Regions from separate parts of the Mesorhizobium sp. 128a genome, predicted to be linked through region 3. Evidence: riboswitches for the same ligand, from Rfam matches in the RefSeq annotation. Region 3 holds a riboswitch; each other region holds the start of a gene.
The links. A riboswitch is a leader RNA that binds a small molecule or an ion and turns the genes downstream of it on or off. The one in region 3 is predicted to bind thiamine pyrophosphate.
Positions count from the first base shown of each region.

Region 1 (9,832 bases), on a different contig from region 3:
TTGATCAGGAAAGCGACGATATAGTGTGGACTGATTGCCCACAGGATTTCCGGATCGGTGGCAATATGATTGAGGCCGGAAAGGCCGATGGCCAGGAACCATACCGCGGTGATCGGGCCGAAGACCAGTCCGACTCCGCCGGTGCCAAAGCGCTGCACCGCGAACACCGCGGCGAGGATGACCAGCGTCAACGGCACGACATAAGGCTGGAAGGCGGGCGTGACGACATTCATGCCTTCGACCGCCGACAGCACCGAAATCGCCGGTGTGATAACGGCGTCGCCAAAGAACAGCGACGCTCCGACGATGCCGATACCGAGAATCACCGCCGACCGCTTCGGAAAACTGCCGCGCGCCAGCGCCATCAGCGATAGCACCCCGCCCTCGCCGCGGTTGTCGGCGCGCAGCACGAACATGATGTATTTGATCGTGACCGTAATCGTCAGCGACCAGATGATAAGCGACAGCACGCCAAGAATATCCGTGCGGTCAGCGACGTTGCCGCCAGACGAGGCATGCAGCGCTTCGCGGAGCGCATAGATCGGGCTGGTGCCGATATCGCCGTAGACCACACCGAGCGCACTCAGCATCAACAACTCAGTACTTTGAGCCGAGCCGGGATGTTCCGCTAGTTCCTCACCGTCACAATTGTTGGCAGAATCCAAGACGACCATTCGTATGCTCCCACAGGTGCTCTATTCTGCAGCAAAGGCAATCCTGGATTTCAGACGCGCGCCGCCTTGCGATGGGTGCCTCGGCCGACAGGGCGGCGCGACGAGGGGAGGAGAGGGCCCGCCGCGCTGCCGCTATCGGCCGAGGCGTCTGGTACTTGCCATAAGGGCTGCCAGTTGAACTTGATTGGCGCGCCGTCCGGTCGCTCGTCGCATCGCCGAGCAATATTGGCAAGTTCTATTGTTTATCCAATGGACCTGGAAGACAATATTTCATCTGAAAAGCTGGACATATTTGGACTATTGTACAATATTCTGACCTGCATAAACGACGCACTTCCCACGTGATCTTGGTCCATTAAATCGACTGGGGAACTTTGAAAGTCAATATTTTGATGGTTTCAGATGTAGCATTTCGGAAGGCTTGTGATAGAATTGGGCGTCCAGATCTTCATCGCCTCGCGGCGACAAAATCGAGCGCGGACGAACCGTTCCCTTCCTGCATTCAGTGGCCTTCCGTCCGAATTTGACCTTCCGGCGCGGGGCCAATGCGCTTGACAAAAGGGCGCCGGGCCGGTCCAATCAAGGCATTCACCAGGGGAGTCCCGGCAAGGGGCTGAGATACTGCTAGCTTTCGCGGCGCAGTGACCCGTTGAACCTGATCCAGTTCATACTGGCGTAGGGACGGTGCAAGCGCTTTGCGGGAATCCATGCCCGAAGACCTGTTCGCACAGGTAGACCAAGGCGACTTTTCATCCTTCCGGCACAGAACTGGGTCTCCAATGCAGATGAGCAAAGGAGCCTCAAATGAATGCCTTGACCCCCACCGTGTCGACGGGGCCGTTGCCCGCCTCACGGAAAATCCACAAGACCGGCATTATCCATCCGCAAATCCGGGTGCCGATGCGCGAGATAAGCGTGCACCCGACTGCCGGGGAGCCCCCGGTGACGGTCTACGATCCGTCAGGTCCGTACACCGACCCGGCGATTGAAACGAACATAGAAAAAGGACTTGCCCGGCTTCGCCACGGATGGATTATGGCGCGCGGCGATCTCGAGACCTATGACGGCCGTCATGTGCAACCGGAAGACAACGGGTTTGCGACAGGCGAGCGCCTGACGCCGGAATTTCCCATCCGCAATCGGGCACTAAAGGCCAAGCAGGGCAAGGCTGTGACCCAGCTCGCCTATGCCCGCGCCGGCATCATCACACCCGAAATGGAATTCGTTGCCATTCGCGAGAATCTTGGTCGCGAGATCCTGCATGGCAAGCTGCAACGCGACGGAGAGGCCTTCGGCGCCGCGATCCCAGACTTCGTCACGCCGGAATTCGTGCGCGACGAAGTAGCGCGCGGGCGCGCAATCATTCCTGCCAATATCAATCATCCCGAGAGCGAGCCGATGATCATCGGCCGCAATTTCCTGGTGAAGATCAACGCCAATATCGGCAATTCGGCGGTCACCTCGTCGATGGCGGAGGAAGTGGAAAAGATGGTCTGGGCGATCCGCTGGGGCGCCGACACGGTGATGGATCTGTCGACCGGCCGCAACATCCACAACATCCGCGACTGGATCGTGCGCAATTCACCAGTCCCGATCGGCACGGTGCCGCTCTATCAGGCCCTGGAGAAGGTCGGCGGCATCGCCGAGGATCTGAGCTGGGAGGTGTATCGCGATACGCTGATCGAACAGGCCGAGCAGGGCGTCGACTATTTCACCATCCATGCCGGCGTCCGTCTGCATTACATCCCGCTGACCGTCGAGCGGGTTACCGGCATTGTCAGCAGAGGCGGCTCGATCATGGCGAAATGGTGCCTGCACCATCACCGCGAAAGCTTCCTCTACGAGCATTTCGAAGAAATCTGCGACATCGCCAGAGCCTACGACGTGTCCTTCTCGCTCGGCGATGGCCTTCGTCCGGGCTCGATCGCCGACGCCAATGACGCGGCGCAATTCGCAGAGCTGGAAACGCTCGGCGAACTGACGAAGATCGCCTGGGCCAAGGACTGCCAAGTGATGATCGAGGGACCCGGACATGTTCCGATGCACAAGATCAAGCAGAACATGGACAAGCAGCTCGCCATCTGCGGCGAGGCGCCATTCTATACGCTTGGACCGCTGACGACCGACATCGCGCCGGGCTACGACCACATCACCTCAGGCATCGGCGCCGCGATGATCGGTTGGTTCGGCACCGCCATGCTCTGCTACGTCACGCCGAAGGAACATCTCGGTCTGCCTGACCGCAACGACGTCAAGACCGGCGTCATCACCTACAAAATAGCGGCGCACGCGGCCGACCTGGCGAAAGGCCATCCAGCGGCGAAAATCAGGGATGACGCCCTTTCCCGCGCGCGCTTCGAGTTCCGCTGGGAAGACCAGTTCAACCTCTCGCTCGACCCGGAAACGGCGCGCTCGTTCCACGACGAGACCTTGCCGAAGGAGGCGCACAAGCTAGCGCATTTCTGCTCCATGTGCGGGCCGAAATTCTGCTCGATGCGCATCTCCCATGACATCCGCGCCGAAGCGCAGAAGGAGGGAATGGCGGCGATGGCGGAAAAATACCGCGCGGGCGGCGATCTCTATATGCCGGTGAGTGACACCACGCCCAAGGTGCCGGAGCCGTTATGAGGGTGTTGGTCAAGGGGGCCGGCGTCGCCGGCCTCACCGCGGCATTCGAGCTCACCACTCGCGGCGCGGCGGTCACCGTCGCTGAAATCGGGTGTGGTCTCGGCGGCAGCGCATCGTGGTTTGCCGGCGGCATGCTGGCGCCCTGGTGCGAGCGCGAAAGCGCGGAGCAGCCCGTGCTGGACCTCGGACGCGGCGCCGCCGAATGGTGGGATGCCGTGCTGCCAGGTCAGGTGACGCGGGCCGGAACGCTGGTTGTTGCAACGTCGCGGGATGCGGGCGAGCTTGACCGCTTCGCAAGCCGCACCTCGAGCCATCGCTGGATCGATGAGGAGGAAATCGCGCGGCTGGAGCCCGACCTCGCCGGCCGTTTTCGCCGCGCCCTGTTCTTCGCCGGCGAGGCGCATCTCGAGCCGCGCACTGCGATGGCAGCGCTTCACGAAAAGCTCGTCGCGATGGGCGTCGAGTTCCGCTTTGCCACGGACGCTCGGCAGCTTTCCGGATTCGACCGCGAGATCGACTGCATGGGAATGGCGGCGGGCGATGAGAGGCTGCGCGGCGTTCGCGGTGAAATGCTGATCCTGCGCACACCCGATGTCTCGCTGTCGCGCCCAGTCCGGCTGCTGCATCCGCGCTTTCCGCTCTATGTGGTGCCGCGCCCCGATCACCGTTTCATGGTCGGCGCGACGATGATCGAGAGCGATGACAGCGGTCCGATCACGGTCCGTTCGATGATGGAACTTCTGAGCGCGGTCTGCGCGCTCCACCCGGCCTTCGGCGAGGCCGGTATCGTCGAGACCGGCGTCGGAGTTCGTCCAGCCTTTTTCGACAATCTGCCGCGTGTCGAAGCATGTGGAAATGGCGTCGCGATCAACGGGCTCTACCGCCATGGTTTCCTTCTTGCGCCCGCCATGGCGCGGCTGGCGACCGGATTAGTCTTCGATCATGCCCAATCCGAGGAACTTGCTCATGCAACTTATCGTAAACGGCGAAGCGCTTGAGAGTGATGCCGCGACACTGGCGGCGCTGCTTGCCGCGCTCGGCTATGAGGGCGACTGGCTGGCAACGGCCGTCAACAGCGACCTCGTGCACAAAGCCGACCGGGTAGAATTCCTGTTGAGCGACGGCGATCGGATCGATATCCTGTCGCCCATGCAGGGAGGCTAGCGCCATGTTCGATCTCTTTGGAACGGCGCTTGGCTCACGCCTGCTTCTCGGCACCGCCCAATATCCTTCACCGGCCATCCTCGCCGATGCTGTCAGGGCATCGGGCACGTCAGTGGTGACCGTCTCGCTCCGCCGTGAAATGGCAGGCGGCAAGGCTGGCGAGAAGTTCTGGTCGTTGATCCGGTCGCTCGGCGTCCAGGTCCTGCCCAACACCGCCGGCTGCCATTCCGCCAAGGAAGCCGTCACGACCGCGAAAATGGCGCGCGAAGTCTTCGGCACGTCCTGGATCAAGCTCGAAGTGATCGGCAACCACGATACGCTGCAGCCCGACGTGTTCGGCCTGGTCGAAGCGGCCCGCATCCTGTGCGAAGACGGTTTTGCGGTCTTCCCTTACACCACCGACGACCTCGTCGTTGCCGAACGGCTGCTGGACGCGGGCTGCAAGGTCCTGATGCCATGGTGCGCGCCGATCGGTTCCGCGCTCGGCCCGGTCAACACCCTGGCGCTGCGCTCGATGCGCGGACATTTCCCCGGCATTCCGCTGATCGTCGATGCGGGGCTCGGACGGCCGTCGCACGCGGCAACCGTCATGGAACTTGGCTTTGACGCCGTGCTCTTGAACACCGCGGTTGCCAAGGCAGCCGATCCGGTCGGTATGGCGGGTGCGTTCGGCAAAGCGGTCGATGCCGGCCGTGAGGCTTTCTGCTCGGGAATGCTCGAACCGCGCGATGTCGCCATGCCGTCGACACCGACATTTGGCAGGGCGGTTTTTTCATGAAGCGCGACCCCTTCTACCTGATCGTCGACAGCGCTGCCTGGATTGAACGGCTAGTCCCGCTTGGCGTGAAGCTGGTGCAGTTGCGCATCAAGGACAGGGATGAGGCCACGCTGCGGACGGAAATCCGCCGCGCTAACGACGTCTGCACGGTCCATGGTTGCCAACTGATCATCAACGACTATTGGCGGCTGGCCATCAAGGAAGGCTGCGGCTTCGTCCATCTCGGTCAAGAGGATTTGGCTGCGGCCGATCTGCTGGCGATTAAATACGCCGGATTGAAGCTCGGGCTTTCGACCCACGATCACACCGAACTGGAAACGGCGCTGGCGGCCGAGCCGGATTATGTGGCGCTGGGACCCATTTATCCGACTAGCCTCAAGAAGATGAGATGGGCGCCGCAAGGGCTCGAACGGATCAGCGCGTGGAAGCAACAAGTTGCACCGGTTCCGTTGGTTGCCATCGGCGGCCTCAACCCTGACCGGCTCGACGGTGTCTTCGAGGCTGGCGCAGACTGCGCGGCAGTGGTCACCGACATTACGCTGAATGCCGATCCCGAAGCGCGCACGCAACAATGGATCGAGAAGACAAACCGGTGGCGCTAAGGCAAGAGCCGCACGTGCTTGTCGTCGGGGGATCCGACTCCAGCGGGGGTGCCGGCGTTGCACGCGATATCGAGACGATCTCTGCCGTCGACGTGCGCACCTGCCTTGCCGTTACCGCGGTGACGGTGCAGACACATGATGCCGTGATTACAATCCATCATCTGCAACCCGGCCTAGTCGCCGATCAGATGCGCGCCGCACTGCGGGCCAACAAGGTGTCGGCCATCAAGATCGGGATGCTCTCAACGGCTGAGATCATTGTCGCTGTTGCCGGAGTGCTGCGCGAAAATCCGGGGATACCGGCAGTACTTGACCCGGTGCTGGCCTCCTCGTCAGGCAGGCCGCTTTTGGAGGTAGGCGCGATCGGCGCCATGAAACGTGATCTCATGCCGCTCTGCCGGCTCGTCACGCCAAATCTCATCGAGCTGGCGGTCCTTGTCGGTTCGGAAACGGCAGCGGACGATGATGAGGCGCTGCGGCAGGGAAAAAGACTGCTTACGGCCGGGCCGCAGGCTCTCTTGCTCAAGGGTGGCCACGCGACGGGACCGCGATCAACAGACATTCTGTTGAGTTCCAATCAGGAACCCATTCGCTTCGACACGCCCCGTCTTGCTGGATCGATGCGCGGAACGGGCTGCATGCTGGCCAGCGCGGTCGCCGCGCATCTGGCGAATGCGAGCTCGCTTGAAGAGAGCGTGCTTGAAAGCAAGCGATTTGTGCTCAAGAGGCTTAAAGAGAATTCTGCCGGATGATCGGCCTAGCCATCCGTGCTCCCATCGAAGAGATTGTCGCTTGGCTCTCAGCGCCGGCCGAGCCGGATTGGTAAACTTAGCGTCATTCGACGCCACAGGTGCCCTCCTCGGGTGACAAGGCGCAAAGATTGCCAGGGATGACGACCAGCAGTTGGTTCCGCCCGGTTTTCGATGGTGCGAGTGGCCGACAAGGCCGCCCGGCAGCAAAGCCGGCCCGGGCGGAAATCGTCTCAATGAGGTTTGCTTTCATACATCTCGTTGCCCCAGAACCGTGGTCGATTGTTGGGTGAGGTGGAGACATCCTCGACTTGCGGCAGTGACAGGTCTGTCTCGTCTGGCAATTCACCGGCCATAGCGGCGGCGAGCTTCGCCTGATCGAGCTCCTTTTCCCAGCGCGCCACGACAATGGTCGCGACCGCATTGCCGACGAGGTTGGTCAGCGCCCGGCACTCCGACATGAAGCGGTCGACGCCGAGAATCAGCGCCATGCCGGCAACCGGCACGGCGGGCACGACCGACAGCGTCGCAGCCAGCGTGATGAAGCCAGCGCCGGTGATGCCGGCGGCACCCTTGGAGCTGAGCATGGCGACGAGAAGCAAAAGGACCTGGTCGCCGAGAGTGAGGGGCGTGTCGGTCGCCTGTGCGATGAACAATGCCGCCAGCGTCATGTAGATGTTGGTGCCGTCGAGGTTGAAGGAATAGCCGGTCGGGATGACCAGGCCGACGACCGAGCGCTTGCAGCCGGCGCGTTCCATCTTGACCATCAGGCCGGGGAGCGCCGCCTCTGACGAGGAGGTGCCGAGAACCAGCAGCAACTCTTCCTTGATGTAGCGGATCAGCGCCACGATCGAGAAGCCGTTGTAGCGGGCGACCGCGCCGAGCACCATCAGCACGAACAGCAGCGAGGTCGCGTAGAACGTGCCGATCAGCATGGCGAGATTGGCCATCGAGCCTATACCGTATTTGCCAATGGTGAAGGCCATGGCGCCGAAGGCGCCGATGGGGGCTGCCTTCATCAATATGGCGACAAGGCGGAAAATCGGTGCGGTCAGCGCCTGCAGAAAATCGACGACGGCACGGCCGCGGTCGCCGACCAGTCCCATCGCAATGCCGAACAGCACAGAAAAGAACAGTACCTGCAATACATCGCCCTGCACGAAGGCGCCGGTGATCGTATCGGGGATGATGTTCATCAGGAAGCCGACGATGGTGGTGTCATGCGCCTTTTCGGTAAAGGTCATTACCTTCGATGCGTCGAGCGTGGCCGGATTGATGTGCATGCCGGCGCCGGGCTGGACAACATTCGAGACGATGAGGCCGATAACCAGCGCCAGCGTCGAGAACACCAGGAAATAGATCATCGCTTTACCGGCGACACGGCCGACTTTCTGCAGGTCGGATACGCCGGCAATGCCGGTCGCGACCGTCAGGAAGATCACCGGCGCAATGATCATCTTCACCAGTTTGATGAAGGCGTCGCCGAACGGCTTCATCGCGGCACCTGTCTCCGGATAGAGATGTCCAAGCAGCACGCCGGCGGCGATTGCCACCAGGACCTGCACGTAGAGATGCCTATAGAAGGGAACCTTGCCGCGCGGCTCGGCGGCAGCGATCTTTGTCTGCATGATATCCTCCGTTGCGCGCCGATCGGGAGACCCGACCTCCCGGCACGTTGAGCTTCAACAGCCTCGCGGCTGCTGAATCTGAGTTCGCAACTGGTGTGCCAGATGAAGCCTGGCGTCGGTAAATCCTTGATCTCTCACGCCTAATCATCAATTCACGCCGCTTGCCTCTGGGCAAAAAGCGCGGCTTCCCGCACAAATTCGATTGTCCGTTGTGCGAAAATATGCACAAATGGGTGATGCCGCAGCGCCGCACCTCCGACCTGTCTTCGACGCCCGAGCAACTCGGCAGGCGTGCGGTCCGAGCCTGGGTTGGGTTCGCTGCGATAGGGCTCGCGATCATTGCCGCGGCGCTCCATGGCTCCGGCCTCTACGCTCGTGACATCGAGCTCAAGGCGCTGGCGGCACAGGCGCGCACAGATGCCAACCTGAAAGTGGCGCTGCTTAGCGCTGTTTTGGAAAATCCACGCGCACTGCCGCTGCTGCTGTCGGAGGACCAGCAAGTGCACGATGCTCTGGCGCGGCGCGATGCCGTCGCGATCGATGTACTGAACCGCAAGCTTGAAAACCTTGTCTCCGGCACCAAGGCATCGGTGCTCTACGTTGCTGGCACCGATGGCATAGCGGCCGCGTCTAGCAACTGGCGCGAGCCGAACAGCTTTGTGGGCGGCGACTACGGCTTTCGCACCTACTTCTCCAGGGCGATGCAAACCGGAACAGCCGAATATTTCGCGCTCGGCAATGTGAGCAAGCATCCCGGTCTTTACATTTCGCGGCGTGTCGGCAGCGCCACGGCACCTCTCGGCGTCGTCGTCGTCAAGATGGAATTCGACCAGCTCGAGCAGAACTGGCGCGAGGCGAATCGGCCGACCTATGTCAGCGACGAACATGGTGTCGTGCTGGTCACCAGCATTCCATCCTGGCGCTTCATGACGACAACAGCCCTTGCCGGGCCCAACCTTGCCGCGATCCGCGACAGCGAGCAGGTCGGAGATGCGCCGCTTATGCCCTTGCCGATCACGCGCCCCCAGGCATTGAGCCAGGACGTATCGATTGTCCATGTCGTCACGCCAGGCAGCAACGACGCGGAATATCTGCGCCTCTCAAGGCCGGTCCCCACCACGCCCTGGCGGCTCGACTATCTCGTCCCTGCGGAAGTGCCGCTCGCTGCCGCTGTCCGCGGCATGCAGCTCCTGGCGCTTGGGATCGTGCTTCCGCTCCTCGGCCTGGCAGCATATCTGCTCTGGCGCCGGCAATCAGCGCAAATGCGGATCGCGACCGAACAGGCGGCGCGCTCCGAGCTGGAACGCCGTGTCGCCGAACGGACCCGGGATCTAAGCCGCGCCCGCGATCGGCTACAGTCAGAGATCGTCGGTCACCGCGGTACGGAAGCGAAACTCCAGGTGGTGCAGCAGGAACTGGTCCAGGCAAATCGACTGGCCATCCTTGGCCAGGTCGCGGCCGGCGTAGCGCATGAGATCAACCAACCGGTTGCCACCATCCGGGCCTATGCCGACAATGCCCGCACCTTCCTGGAGCGCAAGCAGACCGCTCCGGCCGAGGAGAACCTCGGCGCCATAGCCGCGCTGACGGAACGCATCGGCTCGATCAC
Region 1 covers NZ_JBSPKY010000029.1:885-10,716, forward strand. Annotated here, with positions in the region: partial or broken gene ACWTU9_RS30145 (potassium transporter Kup) at 1-590, opposite strand, end outside; TPP riboswitch at 1,258-1,374, shown strand; gene thiC (phosphomethylpyrimidine synthase ThiC) at 1,479-3,302, shown strand; gene thiO (glycine oxidase ThiO) at 3,299-4,300, shown strand; gene thiS (sulfur carrier protein ThiS) at 4,269-4,466, shown strand; gene ACWTU9_RS30165 (thiazole synthase) at 4,471-5,244, shown strand; gene ACWTU9_RS30170 (thiamine phosphate synthase) at 5,241-5,846, shown strand; gene ACWTU9_RS30175 (hydroxymethylpyrimidine/phosphomethylpyrimidine kinase) at 5,837-6,598, shown strand; gene ACWTU9_RS30180 (dicarboxylate/amino acid:cation symporter) at 6,829-8,223, opposite strand; gene ACWTU9_RS30185 (sensor histidine kinase) at 8,445-9,832, shown strand, end outside.
Region 1: it holds a riboswitch for thiamine pyrophosphate, as region 3 does, so the genes downstream of both, thiC (phosphomethylpyrimidine synthase ThiC) here and ACWTU9_RS18590 (YkoF family thiamine/hydroxymethylpyrimidine-binding protein) in region 3, are expected to answer to the same signal.

Region 2 (9,832 bases), on a different contig from region 3:
GGTCACGGTGCGGTCGAGGAAGTCGCGGTCGTGGCTGACCAGGATGACCGTGCCGGCAAAGCCGGCAACCAGTTCCTGCAGCAGCTCCAGCGTCTCCATGTCGAGATCGTTGGTCGGCTCATCAAGCACCAGAAGGTTGGCCGGCCGGGCCAGGACGCGGGCCAAAAGCAGCCGCGCCCGTTCGCCGCCGGAAAGCTCGCGCACCGGCGTGCGCGCCTGTTCCGGCTTGAACAGGAAATCCTTCATGTAGGAGACGACATGGCGTTGTTCGCCATTGATGACGAGGTTTTCGCCGCGCCCGTCGGTGAGATATTGTGCCAGCGTCTCGGCCGGGTCGACCGACTCGCGCTTCTGATCGAGCGTGGCGATTTCCAGATTGGTGCCAAGCCGCACCGAGCCGGCATCCGGCTTCAACTCACCGGTCAGCATCTTCAACAGCGTCGTCTTGCCGGCACCGTTCGGTCCGACCAGGCCGACCCGGTCGCCGCGCTGGATGCGGGTCGAAAAGCCTTTGACCACGGTGAGGTCGCCAAAACTCTTTTCGATGTTTTTGGCCTCGATCACCAGCTTGCCGGATTCGGCGGCGTCGCTCGCCACCATGGTGGCCGAGCCTTCGGCGCCGCGATGGCCGCGAAAACGCTGGCGCATGGTCTGGAGCTCGCCGAGGCGGCGCATGTTGCGCTTGCGCCGCGCCGTCACGCCGTAGCGCAGCCAATGTTCCTCGCGCACGATCTGCCGGCCGAGCTTGTGCTGCTCGCGCTCTTCCTCTTCCAGCACCTGATCACGCCATTCCTCGAAATGGCCAAAGCCCTTGTCCAGACGGCGGGTCTGGCCGCGGTCGAGCCAGATGGTGGCGCGCGAGACGCGTTCGAGGAAGCGACGGTCGTGCGAAATGACGATCAGCGCCGACGAGGTGCGGACAAGCTCCTCTTCCAGCCACTCGATGACAGACAGATCGAGATGGTTGGTCGGCTCATCAAGCAGCAGAATGTCGGGCTCCGGCGCCATGACGCGGGCAAGCGCGGCACGGCGGGCCTCGCCGCCGGAAAGATCGTTGGGGTCTTCGGTGCCGGTGAGGCCGAGATGCTCCATCAGATAGGTGGCGCGGTAGGGATCGTCGGCGGGACCGAGCCCGGCCTCGACATAGGCACGAACATTGGCAAAGCCATCCATGTCGGGCATTTGCGGGAGATAACGCACGGTCGCCGAAGGCTGGCGGAACACCTCGCCGTCCTGCGGCTCGATCAGCCCGGCGGCGATCTTCAAGAGCGTAGATTTGCCGGAGCCGTTGCGGCCGACGAGCGCGATCTTGTCGCCGGCGGACGCGGTGAGTTCGGCGCCGTCGAGCAACGGCGTGCCGCCGAAAGTCAGTTTTATCCCGTCGAGGTTGAGAAGGGGCGGGGCCATGTCAGCTTTCAGGCAAGGGATGGGGATGGGCGAGCAGCAGCGCGCGGCCATGGCCAAGTGCGATTTCGAGCTTGCCTTTGACCTCATTGGAGATGGTCAGCGACGAGCCGAAGTCGACCTCGACATGGTCGAGCGGCCATTTGGCACCGGAAACGGTGAGGCCCGAGAGATCGGAAAAGCCGAGCACGGAAAACAGCGTACCGTCGTCATAGTCGAAGCCGGCCTTGCCCGGCAAAAGGGGGACGCCTTCTTGGGCGCCGCTGGTCAACAGCACTTTTGTGCCTGCCTCGGCCAGCCGCAGGCTGAGCGCCAGGTGCAGATATGCATGGTCGGCGCGCTTGCCGCCGAAAGCGCCGGCCAGCATCAGGCTGGTGGCGCCGCGCTCCAGTGCGGCGGCGATGGCCAGTTCGCCGTCGGTCTTGTCCTTTTCGGGCGGAAATACCTGGCGTGGCACTGCGGCGAGATCGGCGGGCAGGTCCGCCGGCACGGAATCGAAGTCGCCGACCCAAAGCTCCGGCATCAGGCCGAGCAGGCGGGCATGGCCGATGCCGGCGTCCGCGGCGATGACGCGCGTGCCTTCGACCTGGCGGTCGAGCCGCGGCGTGCGGATGAGATCGCCGCCAAGCAGGATGGTGAATGTGCTCATATCCGGTGGCCCTTACCAGCCCCGCCGGCGAAACGGAAGGCCGAGCCCTTCCGCCTCTAGATCAGTATGACGTTTGGTTGAATCGTCATCCTGATCCAGATCCTTTTTTGGAGCATGATCTTTTTTGAGAAAACCGGTTCCCACTCTTTGCGTTCGCAGACCTTCGGTCCGGGATCATGCTCGAGCAAACTTCCGCTTGCGTGGCACCTTGGCCGGGCCTATGTGTCGAAACGCTCTAACGGGGTGCCGGACGCGATCTTCGCGGACCGGCTGAGAGGCAGTCTCGCCAACCCGCTGAACCTGATCCGGTTTGTACCGGCGGAGGGATTAGACGCTTCGGACAGCCCGACGCCTCAATTCCTTTCAACACGAACGAAGGAGGCGCCGATGCGCATGTTCTTGTCCCGTCTTGTCCCAGCCCTGGGCCTTGCTGTTTCGCTTCTGGCTGCGCCTGCATCCGCGCAGGAAAAACTCACCGTCTACACCTATGAGAGTTTCACCGCCGACTGGGGGCCGGGCCCTGCGGTGAAGAAGGAGTTCGAGGCCGAATGCGGCTGCACGCTCGACTTCGTCTCGGTCGCCGACGGCGTCGCGCTGCTCAACCGCGTCAAGCTGGAAGGCGCATCGACCAAGGCCGATATCGTGCTTGGCCTCGACACCAACCTGACTGCGGAAGCCAAGGCCTCCGGGCTGTTCGTCCCGCATGGCGCGGTGGCCGAAAACAACGTGCCGGGCGGCTGGAGCGACGATACTTTCGTCCCCTACGACTATGGCTATTTCGCCGTCGTCTACGACACCGAAAAGCTGAAGAGCCCGCCGAAGAGCCTGAAGGAATTGGTCGAGGGCGCCGCTGCCGACAAGATCGTCATCCAGGATCCGCGGACTTCGACGCCGGGCCTCGGCCTGCTGCTGTGGGTCAAATCGGTCTATGGCGACAAGGCGCCGGAGGCATGGGCGAAGCTCAAGCCGAAAGTGCTGACGGTGACGCCGGGCTGGAGCGAGGCCTACGGCCTGTTCACCAAGGGCGAGGCGCCGATGGTGCTGTCCTACACGACGTCGCCGGCCTACCACATGGTGGCCGAGAACACCGAGCGCTATCAGGGGGCGTCTTTCGAGGAAGGCGAGTATCTGCAGATCGAGGTCGCCGGCATCACCACCACGGGTGAGAAGAACCCGCTGGCACAAAAGTTCATGGCCTTCATGGCCGGGCCGAAATTCCAGGATGTGATCCCCGAGACCAACTGGATGTTCCCGGCGGGCAAAACCGACAAGCCGCTCAATCCGGCGTTCGACAGGCTGGTCAAGCCGACCAGGACTTTGCTGTTCAGCCCGGAAGAGGTCGCGGCCAACCGCAAGGCCTGGGTCGATGAATGGCTGGCGGTGATGAGCAAGTAGGTTTGGCTGTATGATCGAAAGATGACTGCTCTACGGCGCCCCCCTCTGTCCTGCCGGACATCTCCCCCGCAAGGGGGGAGATCAAGCGCTCAATCGCTTTCGTCAATCTCCAGCACTGCAAAGGCGGCGAGAGGAGCGAAGCTGCTAATCTCCCCCCTTGCGGGGGAGATGGCCGGGAGGCCAGAGGGGGGTGGGCGGGAACTCGGCTTTCGTGAAATGTTTCCGCCAGCCAACCGCAATGTTGGCTAGCGCGACATGCGAACGCAACACTCCGCCGATCCCCGCATCGCAGCCGGCATCATCGCGCTTGCGGCAATCGCGTTGCTGATCGGCGGCGCCTTCGCCGGGCTCATCCGCGAAGGCGCACATGACCTCGCAGGCGCTGCGTCCGCCTTCGATCTCTATCTCTTGCGGGTCGTCCGCTTCACGCTCTGGCAGGCAGTCCTCTCAACGCTGCTTTCCGTCGTGCCGGCGCTGTTCGTCGCGCGCGCTCTATCGCGGCACCCGCGCTTCCTTGGCCGCGGCTTCATGCTGCAGCTGTTCACCGTGCCGCTGGCACTGCCGGCCATCGTCGCGGCGCTGGGCATACTGGCGCTCTATGGCCGAGCCGGCTATCTCGCCGCAATCGCCGGCCGAAGCTGGCCCGATATCTATGGCCTGTCGGGCATCCTCGTCGCGCATGTCTTCTTCAACCTGCCGCTGGCAACGCGGCTGTTCCTCGAAGCGCTGGGCACGGTGCCAGCCGATCAATGGCGGCTTGCAAGCCAGCTCGGCATGGGGGCGAGGCCAGCCTTTCGGCTGATCGAATGGCCGGTGCTGCGGTCGGCTCTGCCTGCTGTCGCCGGGCTTGTCTTCATGCTTTGCATCACCTCCTTCACCATCGTCCTCATCCTCGGCGGCGGGCCGGCGGCGACGACGCTGGAGGTCGCCATCTACCAGGCGCTGCGTTTCGACTTCGATCCGGCGCGGGCTGTGACGCTGACGGTGCTGCAGATTGCGCTGACCTTTGCCGTCGTGCTGGCGCTGACGCGGCTTGGGGCCAATGTGACCGGCGACGCCAACCTGCCGGTGGCGCCACGCCGCTATCTCTTGGCCGGCCCGATCGAAACGGCGCTCAACACGGCGTTGATCGTGCTTGCCTTGCTGTTCGTCGCCGGGCCGATGGCGGCAACCGTCGCATCCGGCCTTGGCGCCGACCTCAGTCGGCTGGCCGGCGAGAGCGCAGTGCGCCAGGCGACGCTGACCAGCGCCGGTCTCGGCCTGCTGGCGGCGTTGCTTTCGGTGGCGCTGTCGCTGTCGCTGATCATGGCGCGCCGGGCGCTGTCGCTAAGCCGTCGCTCCGGCGCGCGTTCGTTGCTCGAGCACGCCGTGGACACCGGCGCCGGTTTTGTCCTCGTCGTGCCGCCCATCGTCATCGGCGCCGGCTGGTTCCTCTTGCTGCGGACGTTCAGCGACGTCTTTGCCATCGCGCCCGTCATGGTCGTCACCGTCAACGCGGTGATGGCGATGCCTTTTGCCATCCGTGCGATGCGTCCGGCCTATGATGCAGCGAGCGAACGCCACGAAAAGCTGTGCGCACAGCTCGGCATTTCCGGCTGGAACCGGCTACGCTTGGTCGATTGGCCGTCGCTACGGCGGCCGCTGGCCACCGGCTTTGCGTTCGCCATGGCGCTGTCGCTCGGGGACCTTGGCGTCATCGCGCTGTTCGGCAGCGATTCGGTGCAGACCTTGCCCTATCTCCTGCTGGCGCGGATGGGCAGCTACCGCACGGCCGACGCCGCCGGACTGGCTTTGCTGCTCGGGGCGGTCTGCCTGGCTCTCGTGGTCGCCGCGGACTGGTTGGGACGAGGAGAAAGATCGTGACTTCCGCCATGGAAAAAGGCGCGGCCGTGCGGCTGGACCAGGTCGTGTTCCGCTATGGCGAGACGCCGTTCCTGTTCGATGTCGAATTCGCAGCGTCGAAGATCACCGCCATCATGGGCGCGAGCGGTTCGGGCAAGTCGACCCTGCTCAATCTGGTCGCCGGCTTCGAGACGCCGCAATCCGGCCGCGTGCTGATCGGCGGCGCCAATGTCGGCGCTTCCGCGCCGTCGGCACGGCCGGTCTCGATGGTGTTCCAGGAAAACAACCTCTTTGCCCATCTCTCTGTCGAGAAGAATGTCGGGCTCGGCCGCTCGCCGTCGCTTAATCTGACGCAAGCCGACCGCGCCGCAATCGCCGAAGCGCTTGAGCGTGTCGGCCTTGCCGGCAAGGAAAAGCGCCTGCCGCGCGAGCTCTCCGGCGGCGAACGGCAGCGCGTGGCGCTCGCCCGCGTGCTGGTGCGTGACCGGCCGGTGCTGCTGCTCGACGAGCCGTTCGCGTCGCTCGGACCCGCACTGCGCGACGACATGCTCGACCTGGTGGCCAGCGTCCATGCCGAGCGCGCGATGACCATGCTGTTCGTCACGCATCAGCCGGAAGACGCGCGCCGCATCGGCGAGGAGATGGTTTTTCTGGACAATAGCAGGGTTGCCGCAACGGGACTTGCCGCCGATTTTTTCGATGGCACTAGCCCTGAAGCGTTTCGACGCTATATCGGCGCAAGTTCGGGCGGTTCACGCGATATTGCCCGGAAGCGGACATAATTTACGACCAAACCGGCTACAGGTGATGTGGCGCTTGCTTGCCATGGTCCGGTTGATGTGGCTAGGTCCGCCCAGTACTGGTCCGGCACGAGCCGTGATTTGCCCCCTACAGCGCCACATCCGTCTGGATGTGTAAAACGCTGTAGGTTTTTTGATTTGTGCAGGATGTGCCACTGAAAATTCGATTTTTCGCTGGCGTGGACCCTTGGGTCCAGGTCATGCGCCGAAAGCTGAAGGGACGCCGCGCTGTCGACCGGCACTGACACTTTGAGACGCAGACCGCTGGTGCGCTTCCTCGCGCTGGCCGGCCTTGCCGTGGCGCTGGCCAGTTGCCAGATGTTCACGCCGCCCGAGGTGCAGGAATCCGGTTTTCAGCCTTCCGACAAGCCGATCACGGTTGACAATGTCGCCGCCAACAGCAAGCTCGCGGAGCTTGCGAAGGCGCAGCACCCGCGCATCCTCGCCACCTATGGCGGCGAATATTCCGATCCCAAGCTCGAGCGGATGGTGGCCAAGGTCGTCGGCAGCCTGACCGTGGTGTCGGCCAATCCGACCCAGACCTATCGCATCACCATCCTCAATTCGCCCAACGTCAACGCCTTCGCGTTGCCGGGGGGCTATCTCTACGTCACCCGCGGCCTGTTGGCGCTGGCCAATGATTCGGCCGAGCTCGCCGCCGTCATCGCGCATGAGATGGGCCACGTCACCGCCAACCATGGCCTGCAGCGCCAGCAGCTCGAGGCCGAGGAAGGCCTGGCGACCAAGGTTGTTTCCGATGTGCTCGGCGACAGCCCGACCGCCAAGGCGGCATTGATCCGCGGCAAGCTCAGGCTGGCGCAGTTCTCTCGCAACCAGGAGCTGGAGGCCGACGCCATCGGCATCAAGTCGATCGGCGAGGCCGGCTACGATCCCTATGCCGCCGGCCGCTTCCTGCAGTCGATGTCGGCCTATACCGACTTCCGTTCGATCAGCGGCGCCACCGATGCCAGCCTCGACTTCCTGGCCACGCACCCCAACACGCCGCAGCGTATCGATCTGGCGCAGCGCCACGCCCGCCAGTTCGGTGCGCCGGGCGTCGGCACGCGCGACCGCGATTCCTTCCTGGCCGGCATTGACGGCCTGCTCTACGGCGACACGCCGGAAGAAGGCTATGTGCGCGGCCAGACCTTCCTGCATCCGGGCCTCGGCGTGTCGTTCACCGTGCCGGACGGTTTCATCATCGACAATACGGCGGCGGCAGTGACGGCAACGGGCCCCGGCGACATGGCGATCCGCTTCGACGGCGTATCGATCGACAAGAACCGCGCGCTGACCGACTATATCAGGAGCGGCTGGGTTGCCGGTCTCGACGAGACCAGCGTGCGCCAGGAGACGATCAACGGCAATGAGGCGGCGACCGCGCACGCCGGCGCCGATGGTTGGCAGTTCGACATTGCGGTGATCCGCGCCGGCGGCCAGGTCTACCGGCTTTTGACGGCGGCTCCCTCGGCCAGCACCACGCTCGATCCCGTGGCGCGCTCGGTCAGCGGCTCGTTCCGCATCCTGAGTGCGACTGAGAAGGCGGCACTGAAGCCGCTGCATATCCGTGTCGTCACCGTTCAGGCCGGCCAGACCATGGGCTCGCTCTCGGCGCAGATGGTCGGCGTCGACCGCAAGCTCGATCTGTTCAGGGTGCTCAACGCGATGTCGCCGGGCGCCTCGGTTTCGGCCGGGGACAAGGTCAAGATCGTAACGGACAAATAGCGCCAGGCATTTCGTTTGACGCAATTCCGGACGGAAAACCGCTCACACTTTTCCTGGAATTGCTTAGGCCGCCATGAATTCCGGGTTCTGCTTCATCAGCGCGACCTTCAGCTTTTCCATGGCGCGGGCCTCAATCTGGCGGACACGCTCCTTGGAAATGCCGAGCGTCTCGCCAAGCGCTTCCAGTGTCGCGCCGTCGTCGGTCAGCCGGCGTTCCTCGATGATCCTGAGTTCACGGGCATTGAGTGCGCCGAGCGCTGCCTTCAACCAGAGCAGGCGGCGCTCGAAATCGATGGTGTCGCTGGCGACTTCGTCCGGCAGCGGATCGTCCGAGACCAGGAAATCCATGCGCTCGGTGGTGCCGGCATCGTCGGCGAGTGGTGCGTTGAGCGAGGAGTCAGGTGCGGAAAGCCTGGAATCCATCATCGCCACATCGGCCTCGGAGACGCCGAGCGCTACCGAGACTTCGCGATAGAGCGTCGCGTTGGAGATCGGCTCGGCGCTATTGGCCAGCCGGGCGCGCAGACGCCGCAGGTTGAAGAACAGCGCCTTTTGTGCCGACGAGGTGCCGCCGCGCACGATGGACCAGTTGCGCAGGATGTAGTCCTGCATCGAGGCGCGGATCCACCAGGTCGCATAGGTCGAGAAGCGCACCTCGCGCTCCGGCTCGAAACGCGCCGCCGCTTCCAGCAGCCCGACATGCCCTTCCTGGACCAGATCGCCGAGCGGCAGGCCGTAATGACGGAATTTCGAAGCCATCGAGATGACCAGCCGCATATGGGCGACGGTGATCTGGTGCAGCGCCTGCTGGTCCTGGTCTTCCTTCCAGCGCAAGGCGAGAACATGCTCCTCGTCGCGCTCGAGGTAGGGGGCCTTCATCGCCGCGCGGACCATGGTCCGTCCTGCCGTGTCTTCGATCATGCCGCGCTCCTGCTCCCGGACATTTTCGGACGGCCTGGAGGCCGCTATCCTGGTCTGACGCAATTCCGGACGGAAAACCGGTTTCCCACTTTTCCTGGAATTGCTTTGGGTCTGGCGCAGCTGGGGTTCTTGAAATGGAAACGCAGCGCCCTACAACACGGCATGAACGTGCCACACCGGGGATTGGTTCCGCCGCCGATGGCGGTTGCATTGTGCTGTTCGGGAGAGTGAGCCGACACTGCAAAGCGGGCCGATTGGCATGGATCAGATCAGCTTTGAGAATCTGATTTCTGGATCGGCATTTTTTTGAAATCTGGTTCCTTATTCTGCGGCGCTCTATCTGTCAGTTTCCGGCTCTCACAAGACGCCGGACACCGGCCAAGGACGGGATCACAGAAAAATGAAATGGCTCAATTCGCTCATCGTCGCCGGGACACTGCAGGTTCTGGCCGTCACATCGGGCCATGCCGGCGCCAATCTCGACCAGATCAAGCAGGCCGGCACCATCAAGGTCGGCACCGAAGGCACCTACGCGCCGTTCACCTATCACGACGAATCCGGAGCATTGGTCGGCTTCGACGTCGAGATCGCCAAGGCGATCGGCGACAAGCTCGGCGTGAAGGTCGAGTTCCTCGAAGGCAAATGGGATGGGTTGATCGCCGGCCTTGACGCCAACCGCTACGACGCTGTCATCAATGAGGTCGGCATTACCGACGCGCGCAAGGCGAAGTATGACTTCTCCGAACCCTATATCGCCTCCAAGGCGGTGCTGATCGTGCGCGGCGACAACACCGACATCAAGACCTTTGCCGACCTCAAGGGCAAGAAGTCGGCACAGTCGCTGACCTCGAATTTCGGCAAGCTCGCCGAGACCAACGGTGCCGAGCTCGTCGGCACCGACGGCTTCGATCAGTCGATCCAGCTGCTGCTCACCGGTCGTGCCGACGCAACCATCAATGACAGCCTGTCGTTCCTCGACTTCAAGAAGCACAAGCCCGACGCCAATGTGAAGATCGCGGCGCAGGAAGAAAACGCCGACTATTCCGGCGTCATCGTGCGCAAGGGCGATCCGGAACTGGTGGCCGCGATCAACAAG
Region 2 covers NZ_JBSPKY010000002.1:345,330-355,161, reverse strand. Annotated here, with positions in the region: gene ACWTU9_RS05430 (ABC-F family ATP-binding cassette domain-containing protein) at 1-1,407, opposite strand, end outside; gene ACWTU9_RS05425 (thiamine diphosphokinase) at 1,409-2,053, opposite strand; TPP riboswitch at 2,283-2,397, shown strand; gene thiB (thiamine ABC transporter substrate binding subunit) at 2,441-3,448, shown strand; gene thiP (thiamine/thiamine pyrophosphate ABC transporter permease) at 3,704-5,311, shown strand; gene thiQ (thiamine ABC transporter ATP-binding protein) at 5,320-6,072, shown strand; gene ACWTU9_RS05405 (M48 family metalloprotease) at 6,409-7,815, shown strand; gene ACWTU9_RS05400 (RNA polymerase factor sigma-32) at 7,879-8,736, opposite strand; gene ACWTU9_RS05395 (amino acid ABC transporter substrate-binding protein) at 9,137-9,832, shown strand, end outside.
Region 2: it holds a riboswitch for thiamine pyrophosphate, as region 3 does, so the genes downstream of both, thiB (thiamine ABC transporter substrate binding subunit) here and ACWTU9_RS18590 (YkoF family thiamine/hydroxymethylpyrimidine-binding protein) in region 3, are expected to answer to the same signal.

Region 3 (9,832 bases):
GAGATCCGGCCGTCGATTGATCTGCCTTGCCGCCGGATGCAGGGAACATTGTCTCTCGCCACGGCGTTCATTGTCTCGATGGGACACTGTTTCGTGGAGGCCGGTATGGGCCAGTTCGAGATGAGCGACCTCGTCAGCGTCGTTGACGCCTGTACGAGCGATCGCGTTGCCGGACACTGCGTGTCTATGGCCAAGGCGGTGGAAGAGTTGCGGGTGCTGACCGGTGATTTTGTGTCGCCGGACGAGGCTGTCGCCAACGCACTGTCGGCGGTCGCGCTGGGACGCGGCTGTGCGGTGCTGTTCGACGAACAGCCGGGCGCCGATATCCTGCTGATGCCATAGGCTCAATGCCGCAAGCGCTTGAAAAAAAGGCCGTCCGTCCCGGGCGACAATTGACCATCACCGATGCGCCGAAGGCTCCGTTCTGGAAGCTTTATCATTAAGTTGATGGCTGGTGATGTTAAATCTGTGTTCGATACTGCTCGATAAGTTATGCGACGACGGTCATGGGTTCCACTGGTTGCGACCTAAGTATCCCAGCATTTAGGCCTAAGGTCTGATCAGTATAGGGCGTCAGTCGCGCAAAGGGCCGGTTCGCCCAAGGGTGTTCATATTTATATTTATATATCAATTGGTTACAAGATTTGCCCAACCTGTTTGCAAGCCGATTGTCGCGTATCGCAACCACATTTATCTAAAGTTTACTCCATCGAATTAGCAAATTCTCATATGGCGCTGCTATAGCGAGTCAGCGGTGGCGGCTATCCCCCGAGGAGGTATCATGACATCCCGAAAAACTCTTTTGGCGGCGCTTGCCGCGTTTGCGCTCCTGGCCTCTCCGGCCCTGGCTGGTGCCGGTGGCAACGGTGGCGGTAACGGTGGTGGCCACGGCCATGGTGGCGGTAACGGCGGCGGCAACGGCCATGGCGGCGGCAATAGCGGCAAATCCGGCAACAGCGCTTCGCATGGCAAGTCGGCATCGGCTCACGGCAAAAAGGCCTCGACCGACGACGAGGCCGACGTCGATGACGTTGAGGTCGCCGCGACGCCCAAGGAAAAGAACATCCACGCCAAGCTCGGCCGGCTGAACTCGCTGCAACGCAACATCAACGCCTATTTGAACTCGAAGAGCAAGAAGTTCGCCGGCGTTCAGGCTTATGTGACTGCTTCGGCAGTTGCCAAGAACGCCCAAGCCGCGGTAGATGCCGCTGATCAGGCGGTCCTCGACGCCCAGGCCGCGCTCGACGCGCTAGAAGCGAAAGCGGCTGACCCGCTTACCCCGCCCGACGAGGTCCCGACCCAGGCCGATCTCGACGCCGCGCAGACCGCGGTGGATGACGCCACTCAGGCGGCACTGGATGCCAAGGATGCGGCCGCCGAAGCTACCGGCAACATCCCATCGCTCGATGACGCACTCGCCGATATGGCCAACAAGCCGGTCGACGCCGAGGTCACCGACTGGGCCAACGGCGTGCTTGCCGAGAAGATCGACCAGATGGCGGCCAAGCTGGCACCTGCGCCAACGCCGTAACGCCCACCGGCTGAAACGGCCCAATCTACATGCCGCCGGGGTTCGCCCCGGCGGTTTTTTTGCCGGCACGAGGGAACTGCCAATATCAAGGGAAAAGCGGTGCTAACCCCAAGTACGGCATGGAAAATCTTCGCTGCCGAGTGTAGCCTTCGCAATGTCGGGGTAAACGGCTAGGGGGAAAACGATATGCCTAGGGTTTCGGAACTTTTCTTTAAAACCGCCATCGTGTTCCTGATATTGGGAATTGCGGCTGGCCTGCAGATGGCGATCTCAGGCGATCACAGCGCCTTCCCGGCGCATGCGCATATCAACCTGCTGGGCTGGGTGACGAGCGCCATCTTCGGCGGCTACTACGCGCTCAATCCGCAAAAGGCGGCACGCCGCGTCGCCATCATCCACTACTGGCTCTATACGGTTGGCGTGGTGATCATGCTGCCTGCCCTCTACGTGATGCTGCAGGGAAATCCGGCACTTGAGCCTGTTGTTGCCGGCGGCTCGCTCATCGTCGCCGCCGCTGTTCTGGTCTTTGCTTTCGTGGTGTTCTCACCCGAAACGGCACGTTCGGCCGCAGCCGTGCCGTCGGTTTCTCGCTGACTGTCCGCGCAAGGCAATTGAAGTCTGACCCGCGTCGCGAATAGCGACGCGGGTTGGTTTGCCTGATGGCTGCAGCCAGCGGTTGCAGCGCGTGCCGTCGCCTCGGCTGCCGGCCCTCCCGTATTATTTAGTGACCATTCGGCGCTGGAACCTTCCCTGGTACCGCGCGTTGCCGCGACTGTATTCGTGCTGCCTTATATTTGGGCAGCTGTGAGTACGACGTCCGAGCGGGCAAGGGGCAAAACAGGGTTGAGGGAGGAGCACGACACCATGTCGAAAAGAGAAATCGGGGCGTCCGCCTCACTGGGCAGACGCGTCGCCGATCTGAAAGCCAGGATGCGAAACGCCAGGATTACCGAATACGAGATGCAGACATTCCAGAAGGTCGCAGCCATCATGGGGGGCAGCGAAGGCTCCCTACGCCTCGACGCGGACGATTTGATCGCCGCGTCCTTCGTCACCGAAGCACTTGGCGATTCCGCGAACTGAAGGCCCGATCGCGCGACCGTCGGCTTTTCGAGCGCTGCCGAAGCGTGCACGCGCACGCTCGGGCGATTACCTGCGCGCTTGAAGAGGCCAGATGAGCGCTTTCAATGGCGCTTGAAATACTGGACTTCGCGTTCGTGCTTCTCGGCCGCCTCGCGGCTGTCGAAAGTGCCAAGATTGCGTCGCCGTCCGGTCTTTTCATCGACCTTGCGCGAATAGAGGCGGTATTTTCCTGATTTGAGTTTTCGGATCATCGGTCTCTCCCTGATCCCCAGGGCGCCGCTGAAGCCAAGCCGCGAGGGCGCACTGGCGTGACGAACGAAGGGCCGGCCGCAGCCCGACCCTTCGAAAAATATCAGTCTCGATGCTCCGGCATCGCCTTGAGCTGCTCCTTGGTCCAACTGGTGACGGCGTGGACGTCGCCATCCTCGTCGCGCATGAAGTCAAGCTGGCTGGCGGCGACAGCCACCGGCTTGGCGCCGATGCCAAGAAAGCCGCCGACGTCGATGACAACCTGACTGCCATGCAGATGATCGACAGAGCCGATCTTCTTATCGTCAGGACCATAGATGGTCGCGCCTTCGAGTATGTCGGGCGTCAGTTCCGTGCTGGCAAGTCGTGCGTGATTGGTGTGATCCATGATCGATCTCCTCTGGGTTCGGACAATTTCCTAACCAGCGAACAGGCGAAGGGTTCCGGTAAAACACCACGAAACTTCGGCGCAGACAGCTTCGGGACTACACCTCGTCGAAAGGACCACCGCGCCGCGCCGGGTCGCGACCGATGGCGGCTTCCTCGGCATCGTCGGGCAAGGTATCGTCACTGTCCTGATAGGGGTTGTCGTCGTCTTCCTCGGGCAGGTCGCCTTCCTTCTCGACACCGGTGGTGTCCGGCAGGCTTTCCTCATCTGCTCCGTCGGGCAGGATCCTTGCGCCGCGCAGCGCATCCCAGTCCTGCTGGCGCGGTGCCGGCGCTTCCACTTCGTCGCTTCGCTTTCTACGCGGGTCCATAATTTTTCTCCCTGGGTCGGTGCCTGTATCGAGAAAGTGGAACTCGCCGCCGGCAAGCAGGTTCCCGAAACCGGTCCACCTTGCTTGGGAACGACTTGGGGAACGACTTGGGGGAACCACTTGGGGGAACCAATTGCCGCTGGGCGGCATTTGCCAACACGAAGACGATTCCAGACGGAGACGGACAATGAAGATTCTTGTTTTCTTGCCGTGCGCGCTGCTGGCCCTTGCAGGCCCTGCCGCCGCGCAAGACAGCGGCGAGGGAACTCCTGCCGTGCCTTGCCAGGCGCAGCCCCAGGATGGCGGCCAGCAGCCACCTCCCGGCGATGACGGCAATGGCAATTCGACCACCGATCTTGGTTCTTGCGGCGGCGTGCTGCAGCCGCCGCCCAGCGGTGACCAGGGCATGACGCAGCCGCCGCCGGATCAGGGCAAGACGCCGGTGATCAAGCCCGGCGAGGTGCCTGTGCAGCCGCCGAAGCAATGATCTCGGTTGAGGCCCTTGTGTACCGAAGCCGGCCGGTTCCAGCCTTGGCAAGACGCAGCGCAGTCACCGGATCAATGCCGGTCCAGGCAATGCCGGCCGTTTCGGCAAAGGCTGTGAAAGCCCGCCGCGCCTGGTCCTTGGTCAAGTGTCCGGCCCTGGCCTTTTCGCAAGCCCTCAATGCCGTGTCGTAGATTTTGCCGCGTCTGGCCTGCGGCCATTCCTTAAGAAAATTATGCATCTCGGCCAACGTCGCGATGTTGCGTTTGAAGCCGGCGCCCACCGCAATCGCCACCGGAGTTTGGAGCCGCAAATCGTCCATATTGAAAGTCTCCTGAGGGATCGTCTTCAATGCCAATCATGCCGATGCGGTTCCAGCTGACATGACCTGAAAGGCGATCAATTTAGTAGCCGCTTGCGGAACAAGACCGTACTGGCGGCGTTTGCCTCCAGGAGCCCGCCATCTCGATTTGTGCTGTTTTCGCCTCGTGCGGGGACACGGCGGAGCTCGCACACAACGACAGGAGACGAAGATGAAAACCGTCCATATTCCCGCTGTCGCCGGGCTCGCCATGATTGCCGGCCTCGGCGTTGCCGCCGCCGATGAGGTCATCGTCACACAGCCGGCACAGCAGCAGGTGATCATCACCCCCGAACAGCGCACGGTCGTGCGCCAATACGTAAAGAAACATCCGCTTGCGTCGATCAATCTGCTCGGCGTCGAATTGAATGTCGGCTCCGCCTTGCCCGACACTGTCGAGTTGCAGGAGGTTCCTGACGTTCAGTACAGATACGCCGTCGTCGACAACCACACCGTCCTGGTCGATCCCAGTACGCGCAGGATTGTCGAGGTGGTCGAGTGAGTAACGCTCGACGACCGACCTGACCATTTATCGGTGATACAGGCCCTGTCGTTCTTCCCAAGAAGGGCGGCAGGGCCGAACGACGAAAGAAAGGAGCATTGCCATGTTGCCGCATGTCGAGACCAATGTGGCGGCGTGTTGTGACAAGCTGTTGGCCGAGCGCAGCACCGCGCTGCTGTCAATGAAGGAAGCAATCGCGCTCCTGCGCGAGCGCACCGGAACGGATCGTTCGGATGCCGACCTCGCCGGGCTGATTGTCAAGAAGGCAGCGCTACTGGGCGTCGCCGTGGTTTCGGATCAGCACTGAGACGTCTCGTCCCTCAAGACGCCGGCTGAATTTTCGGCTAATGTTTTCGTGGAATCTGGACCAACCGATCGGACCCAACCACGGAGGCTTAAGTGACGGACGACAAACAGGACCGTATTCGCCAGCGGGCGCACGAGATTTGGGAAAACGCCGGCCGGCCCGAAGGTGCGCATCAGGAGCACTGGGAACAGGCGACGGCTGAAATCGATGGCGCAGCCGCCAAGCCGAAGAAGGCGGCGAAGAAGGCTGCCGCGAAGCCCGCCAAGGCCGACGCCAAGCCAAAGGCCGCAAAGCCGGCGGCTGCAAAGTCCGGCAAGGCCAAGTCGAAATAGGCCAATCGAAATAGGGCAAGGCTGAAGTCGCCCGGCGGGGCCATCCTTGGCGCCCGCCGTTGAGCTTGAGCCTCTCAACCTCACGAATTGCGGCTGCAACGGGCAGCGCAATTTGTTTTGTTTGGCTAACCGCGTCTCATGCCTCCCAAGCATAACTCGACAGCGCAAAGCGGATACCGGCAGCTGTCATGGCCAGTTCGCATTCGGTGATCTGGCGTAGGTGCCGAAGATAGCGCGCCACCGTCTGCGGCAGCCAGCCGGCGCAGGCCTCGACATAGGCGCGGCTGTGAACGAGCGTGCCGGTCGACAGCCTCTCCTCCTTCTCGGCAATCACCTTCAGATACTGTCGGATGAAACGGATATCGTCGGCGATGTCCTGGCTGGCCATTCGCCAGGCTCCGGCAAGGCGTTCGCGTTGGTCGAGCGACAAGGGCGGCAGCAGTGGCAGTGACAACAGCGGGCGGGAGAGGTCGGCGAAGGCGGCATGGTTCGCTGTGCTCACGGAATTCCCCCTTGTTGAAAAGATTATCGTACTTTATGTACGAAATAACGTCAAGCCGACTTCGTACAATTTGAACTGTTCAGCGCGGGACGTGACTTGCCTCTTCCACAAGGGAGAAGGCGAAATCTGGCCAACACTCCCACCGTGACGTTTCAAAAAGACTCTTCCCCAATGCGTCGAACAGTGCTTTAACCCGCTCATCCACAGGGGTGCTCCGTATGGTCGGGGCTGAGATGAGGGCGCCAAGCCTTCGGACCCTAAAGCTGATCTGGATAATACCAGCGGAGCGAGGCGGGCGATGTTTTCAGGCGCACAGATTTCCCTTTATCCCATGACCGACGATTTCGTCGGCGTCATCCTTGGCGCGCTTGGCGCGCTCGATCCCTGGCGTGACCGGCTGCGGATCGAGACCGACGACATCTCGACGCTTTTGGTCGGGCCGCCCGAAGTGCTGTTCCCCGCCATGCGCGACCTGTTCGTGGCGGCGGCCAAAAGCGGCAGGCACTGCGTGCTTTCGGCTGCGGTTTCGCGCGGCTGTCCGGGTGAGCCCGACGATCCGATCTGCCGCTCCGACCAGACCGGGGGACCCGCCATTCCGCTGGACGAGCGCAAGGTCGCCGCGATCCGTGCCGTCCAGGCGACGCCATCGACCGACCAGCCGGTGGCAGCGCAGTTCTCGCTCTATGTGATGGGCACGGGCGACCATATGGATGAGATCTATGGCTGCATCGATTTCCTGAAGCAGTCCGGCGTCTTTGATCGCTCAAAGAACTTCTGCACCAAACTGCGTGGCGATGCCGGCGCGGTGTTTGCAACGCTCACGGAGGCCTTCTGCCGCTTCGGCCCGGGCGCCGGCCACGTCACCCTCGACATCACGATTTCGGCGAACAGCCCGAGCGCCGTCTGAGCCGCGCTTTTTCGCGTGCCGTCGAGGGAAATTGCCGTGGCTGTTTTGCCCAACCCATTGCGTGGAGGAGATGCCTTCACATCTGACCTTGAGCTGCAGGGCGAAGGGGAAGCTTCGGCGGTCGGCGAAGGCGGATGCGACATCCAATTTCCCCCACAAGGGGGGAGATCAGCTATGGCCTCGGTCATCGCCAAATTCGCACCCGCCGCCCTTTCCTTCGCCCTGCTCCTCGTGGCCTGGGAGTTCTACGCCCGCTATGGCGGCGCAGCGCCCACCATGCTGCCGGCGCCGTCGCGCGTGCTGCTGCAGGCCTGGGATAACCGCGCAGCACTCGCCGAAAACACGCTTCCCACCATCCGCGCCACATCGGCCGGCTTTGCCTGCTCGCTGGTGGCTGCCTTCGTGCTGTCGGCGCTGGTCGATTTCTTGGCCCCGCTGCGCCGCGCACTCTTTCCGCTTCTGATCGTCAGCCAGACCTTGCCGCTGGTGGCGATCGCGCCGCTCATCGTGCTGTGGTTCGGCTTCGGGCTGATGCCAAAGATCCTGCTGGTCGCGCTCGTCACCTTCTTCCCGATGATGGTGGCGCTGGTCGAGGGGTTTGCCACGACGAGCAAGGAGATTTCCCAGATGCTCGCCGCCATGGGGGCAGGGCGCTGGCGCATCTTCTGGCTGGCGCGGCTGCCTTCGGCGCTGCCCTATTTCTTCGCCGGGCTGCGCATCTCCATCACCTATGCCGCGGTCGGCGCGATCTTCGCCGAATATGCGGGGGCGGCGAAGGGGCTGGGCATCTACATGCTCAACGCCAAGAACAATTTTCGCCCCGATCTGGTGTTGGCCGCGGTCGCCGTCAGCGCGGCGCTCACGCTTGCGTTGTTCGGCCTTGCGGTGCTCATCCAGCGCCTCGCCATGCCCTGGGAAAATGCGGGGAACGAGAGCCGCGACCGCAAGCCTTCGGGAGAGAGCCGCCAATGACGCGGCTCGAACTCCGCGATGTCAGAAAAAACTTCGGTGCGCTGGAGGTGCTTGCCGGCATTTCGCTCCATGTCGCGGCCGGCGAGTTCGTCTCCATCCTCGGTCCCTCCGGCGCTGGCAAGTCGACGCTGTTCCAACTGCTGACCGGCGCACTGAAAGGCGAGGGCGAAATGCGCTTCGACGGCGCGCCGTTGCAGGGCAGCCCGTTCGCCTTCATGCCGCAGCGCGATGCGCTGATGCCGTGGCGGCGCGTCATCGACAATGTGACGCTGGGACTGGAAGTGCAGGGCGTGCCACGCCGGGCCGCTCGCGAGCAGGTCGAGCCGCTGTTTGCCGAGTTCGGCCTTGCCGGCTTCGAGCGCGCCTGGCCAGCGGAACTCTCCGGCGGCATGCGCCAGCGCGCCGCCCTATTGCGCACCGTGGTGCAACAGCGCGACATGCTGCTGCTCGACGAACCCTTTGGCGCGCTGGATGCACTGACACGCGCGGCCATGCAGCGCTGGCTGGAAGGCATGTGGCGGCGCCACCGCTGGACGGCGCTGCTGATCACCCATGATGTGCGCGAAGCCGTGTACCTTTCCGATCGCATCTATGTGCTGTCGGCGCGGCCGGCCCGCATCATCAGCGAGATCGCCGTGCCGCTGCTGCGCCCGCGCGCCACCGGCGGCGATGCCGCGCGCCACGCAGCGGTGCTCGAAGCCGAAATCCTCGACACGCTGCTCAACCCCGGGGCTGACCGAGCCTCATTCCCGCAGACCCTCCAAAGGAGATCATCATGACCGACTTCACCCGCCGGCAAGCCCTGCTTTTGACGCTGGCTGCCGGACTGCCGCTGGCCTCGCGCGCTCATGCGGCTGCGCAAAAAATCACCGTCGCGCTCGACTGGACCGTCAACACCAACCACATCGGCCTGTTCGTGGCCCGCGACAAGGGTTTCTACGACGAGGCCGGGCTCGACGTCGACATCCTGCCCTATGGCGATACCGGCGCCGGCACGCTGGTCGCCAGCCGCGTCGCCGATTTCGGCATTGCCGGCGTTGGCCTGTTCACCCAGCGCGCCGCCGGCGCCGATCTCAAGGCGGTCTATGCCGTGGTGCAGCAGGAGACCGGTCGGCTGGTCTTCAACGCGGATCGCAGCGAGATCAAGAGCCCTAGGAATCTTGACGGCCTGACCTATGGCGGCTTCGGCAGCGCCTGGGAAAACACTCTGATCTCGACCATCATCCGCCACGATGGCGGCAAGGGCAGTTTCGAGACGGTGACGCTCGGCACCTCGGCCTATGAGGCGCTGGCCAACGGCTCTGTCGATTTCACGCTGGAGGTCTCGACCTGGGAAGGCGTCGACGCCGAGCTGAAAGGCATCGGGCAGCGCAGCTTCCGCTACGCCGATTACGGCGTGCCCGACGAGCACACCACCGTCATCGCCTCAAGCGATGCCTATCTCCAGGCAAACCCTAAGGGGGCGTCTGCCTTCGTCGAGGCAACGCGGCGCGGCTATCAGTTTGCCGTCGACCACCCGCAGGAAGCCGGCGATCTGCTGATCGCTTCCAATAAGGATGCTCTGACCGACCCGGTCCTGATCCACGCCTCGCTGAAGATGCTGGTCGACGGTCACTTCCTCAGAAGCGAGGCCGGCGTCATCGGCACCATCGACAAGGCCAAGATCGAGGCGATCGGAACCTACCTCTTCAACGCCGGAATATTGCTCGACGCCGACGGCAAGGCGCTGAAGGAGAAGCCGGATTTTGAAGCGTATTTCACGAACGAGTTTCTGGGGGCGTAATCTCCCCCTCGAGGAGGAGATTAGCCCTCACATATCGATCATCGAGCGCTTCACCCGGCCG
Region 3 covers NZ_JBSPKY010000011.1:3,325-13,156, forward strand. Annotated here, with positions in the region: gene ACWTU9_RS18525 (hypothetical protein) at 106-342, shown strand; gene ACWTU9_RS18530 (hypothetical protein) at 782-1,531, shown strand; gene ACWTU9_RS18535 (hypothetical protein) at 1,718-2,125, shown strand; gene ACWTU9_RS18540 (hypothetical protein) at 2,396-2,614, shown strand; gene ACWTU9_RS18545 (hypothetical protein) at 2,716-2,865, opposite strand; gene ACWTU9_RS18550 (PRC-barrel domain containing protein) at 2,967-3,251, opposite strand; gene ACWTU9_RS18555 (hypothetical protein) at 3,349-3,621, opposite strand; gene ACWTU9_RS18560 (hypothetical protein) at 3,809-4,108, shown strand; gene ACWTU9_RS18565 (DUF982 domain-containing protein) at 4,068-4,427, opposite strand; gene ACWTU9_RS18570 (DUF1236 domain-containing protein) at 4,639-4,968, shown strand; gene ACWTU9_RS18575 (hypothetical protein) at 5,072-5,275, shown strand; gene ACWTU9_RS18580 (DUF2934 domain-containing protein) at 5,368-5,607, shown strand; gene ACWTU9_RS18585 (hypothetical protein) at 5,744-6,109, opposite strand; TPP riboswitch at 6,305-6,417, shown strand; gene ACWTU9_RS18590 (YkoF family thiamine/hydroxymethylpyrimidine-binding protein) at 6,408-7,016, shown strand; gene ACWTU9_RS18595 (ABC transporter permease) at 7,191-7,988, shown strand; gene ACWTU9_RS18600 (ABC transporter ATP-binding protein) at 7,985-8,767, shown strand; gene ACWTU9_RS18605 (ABC transporter substrate-binding protein) at 8,764-9,771, shown strand; gene ACWTU9_RS18610 (LexA family transcriptional regulator) at 9,799-9,832, opposite strand, start outside.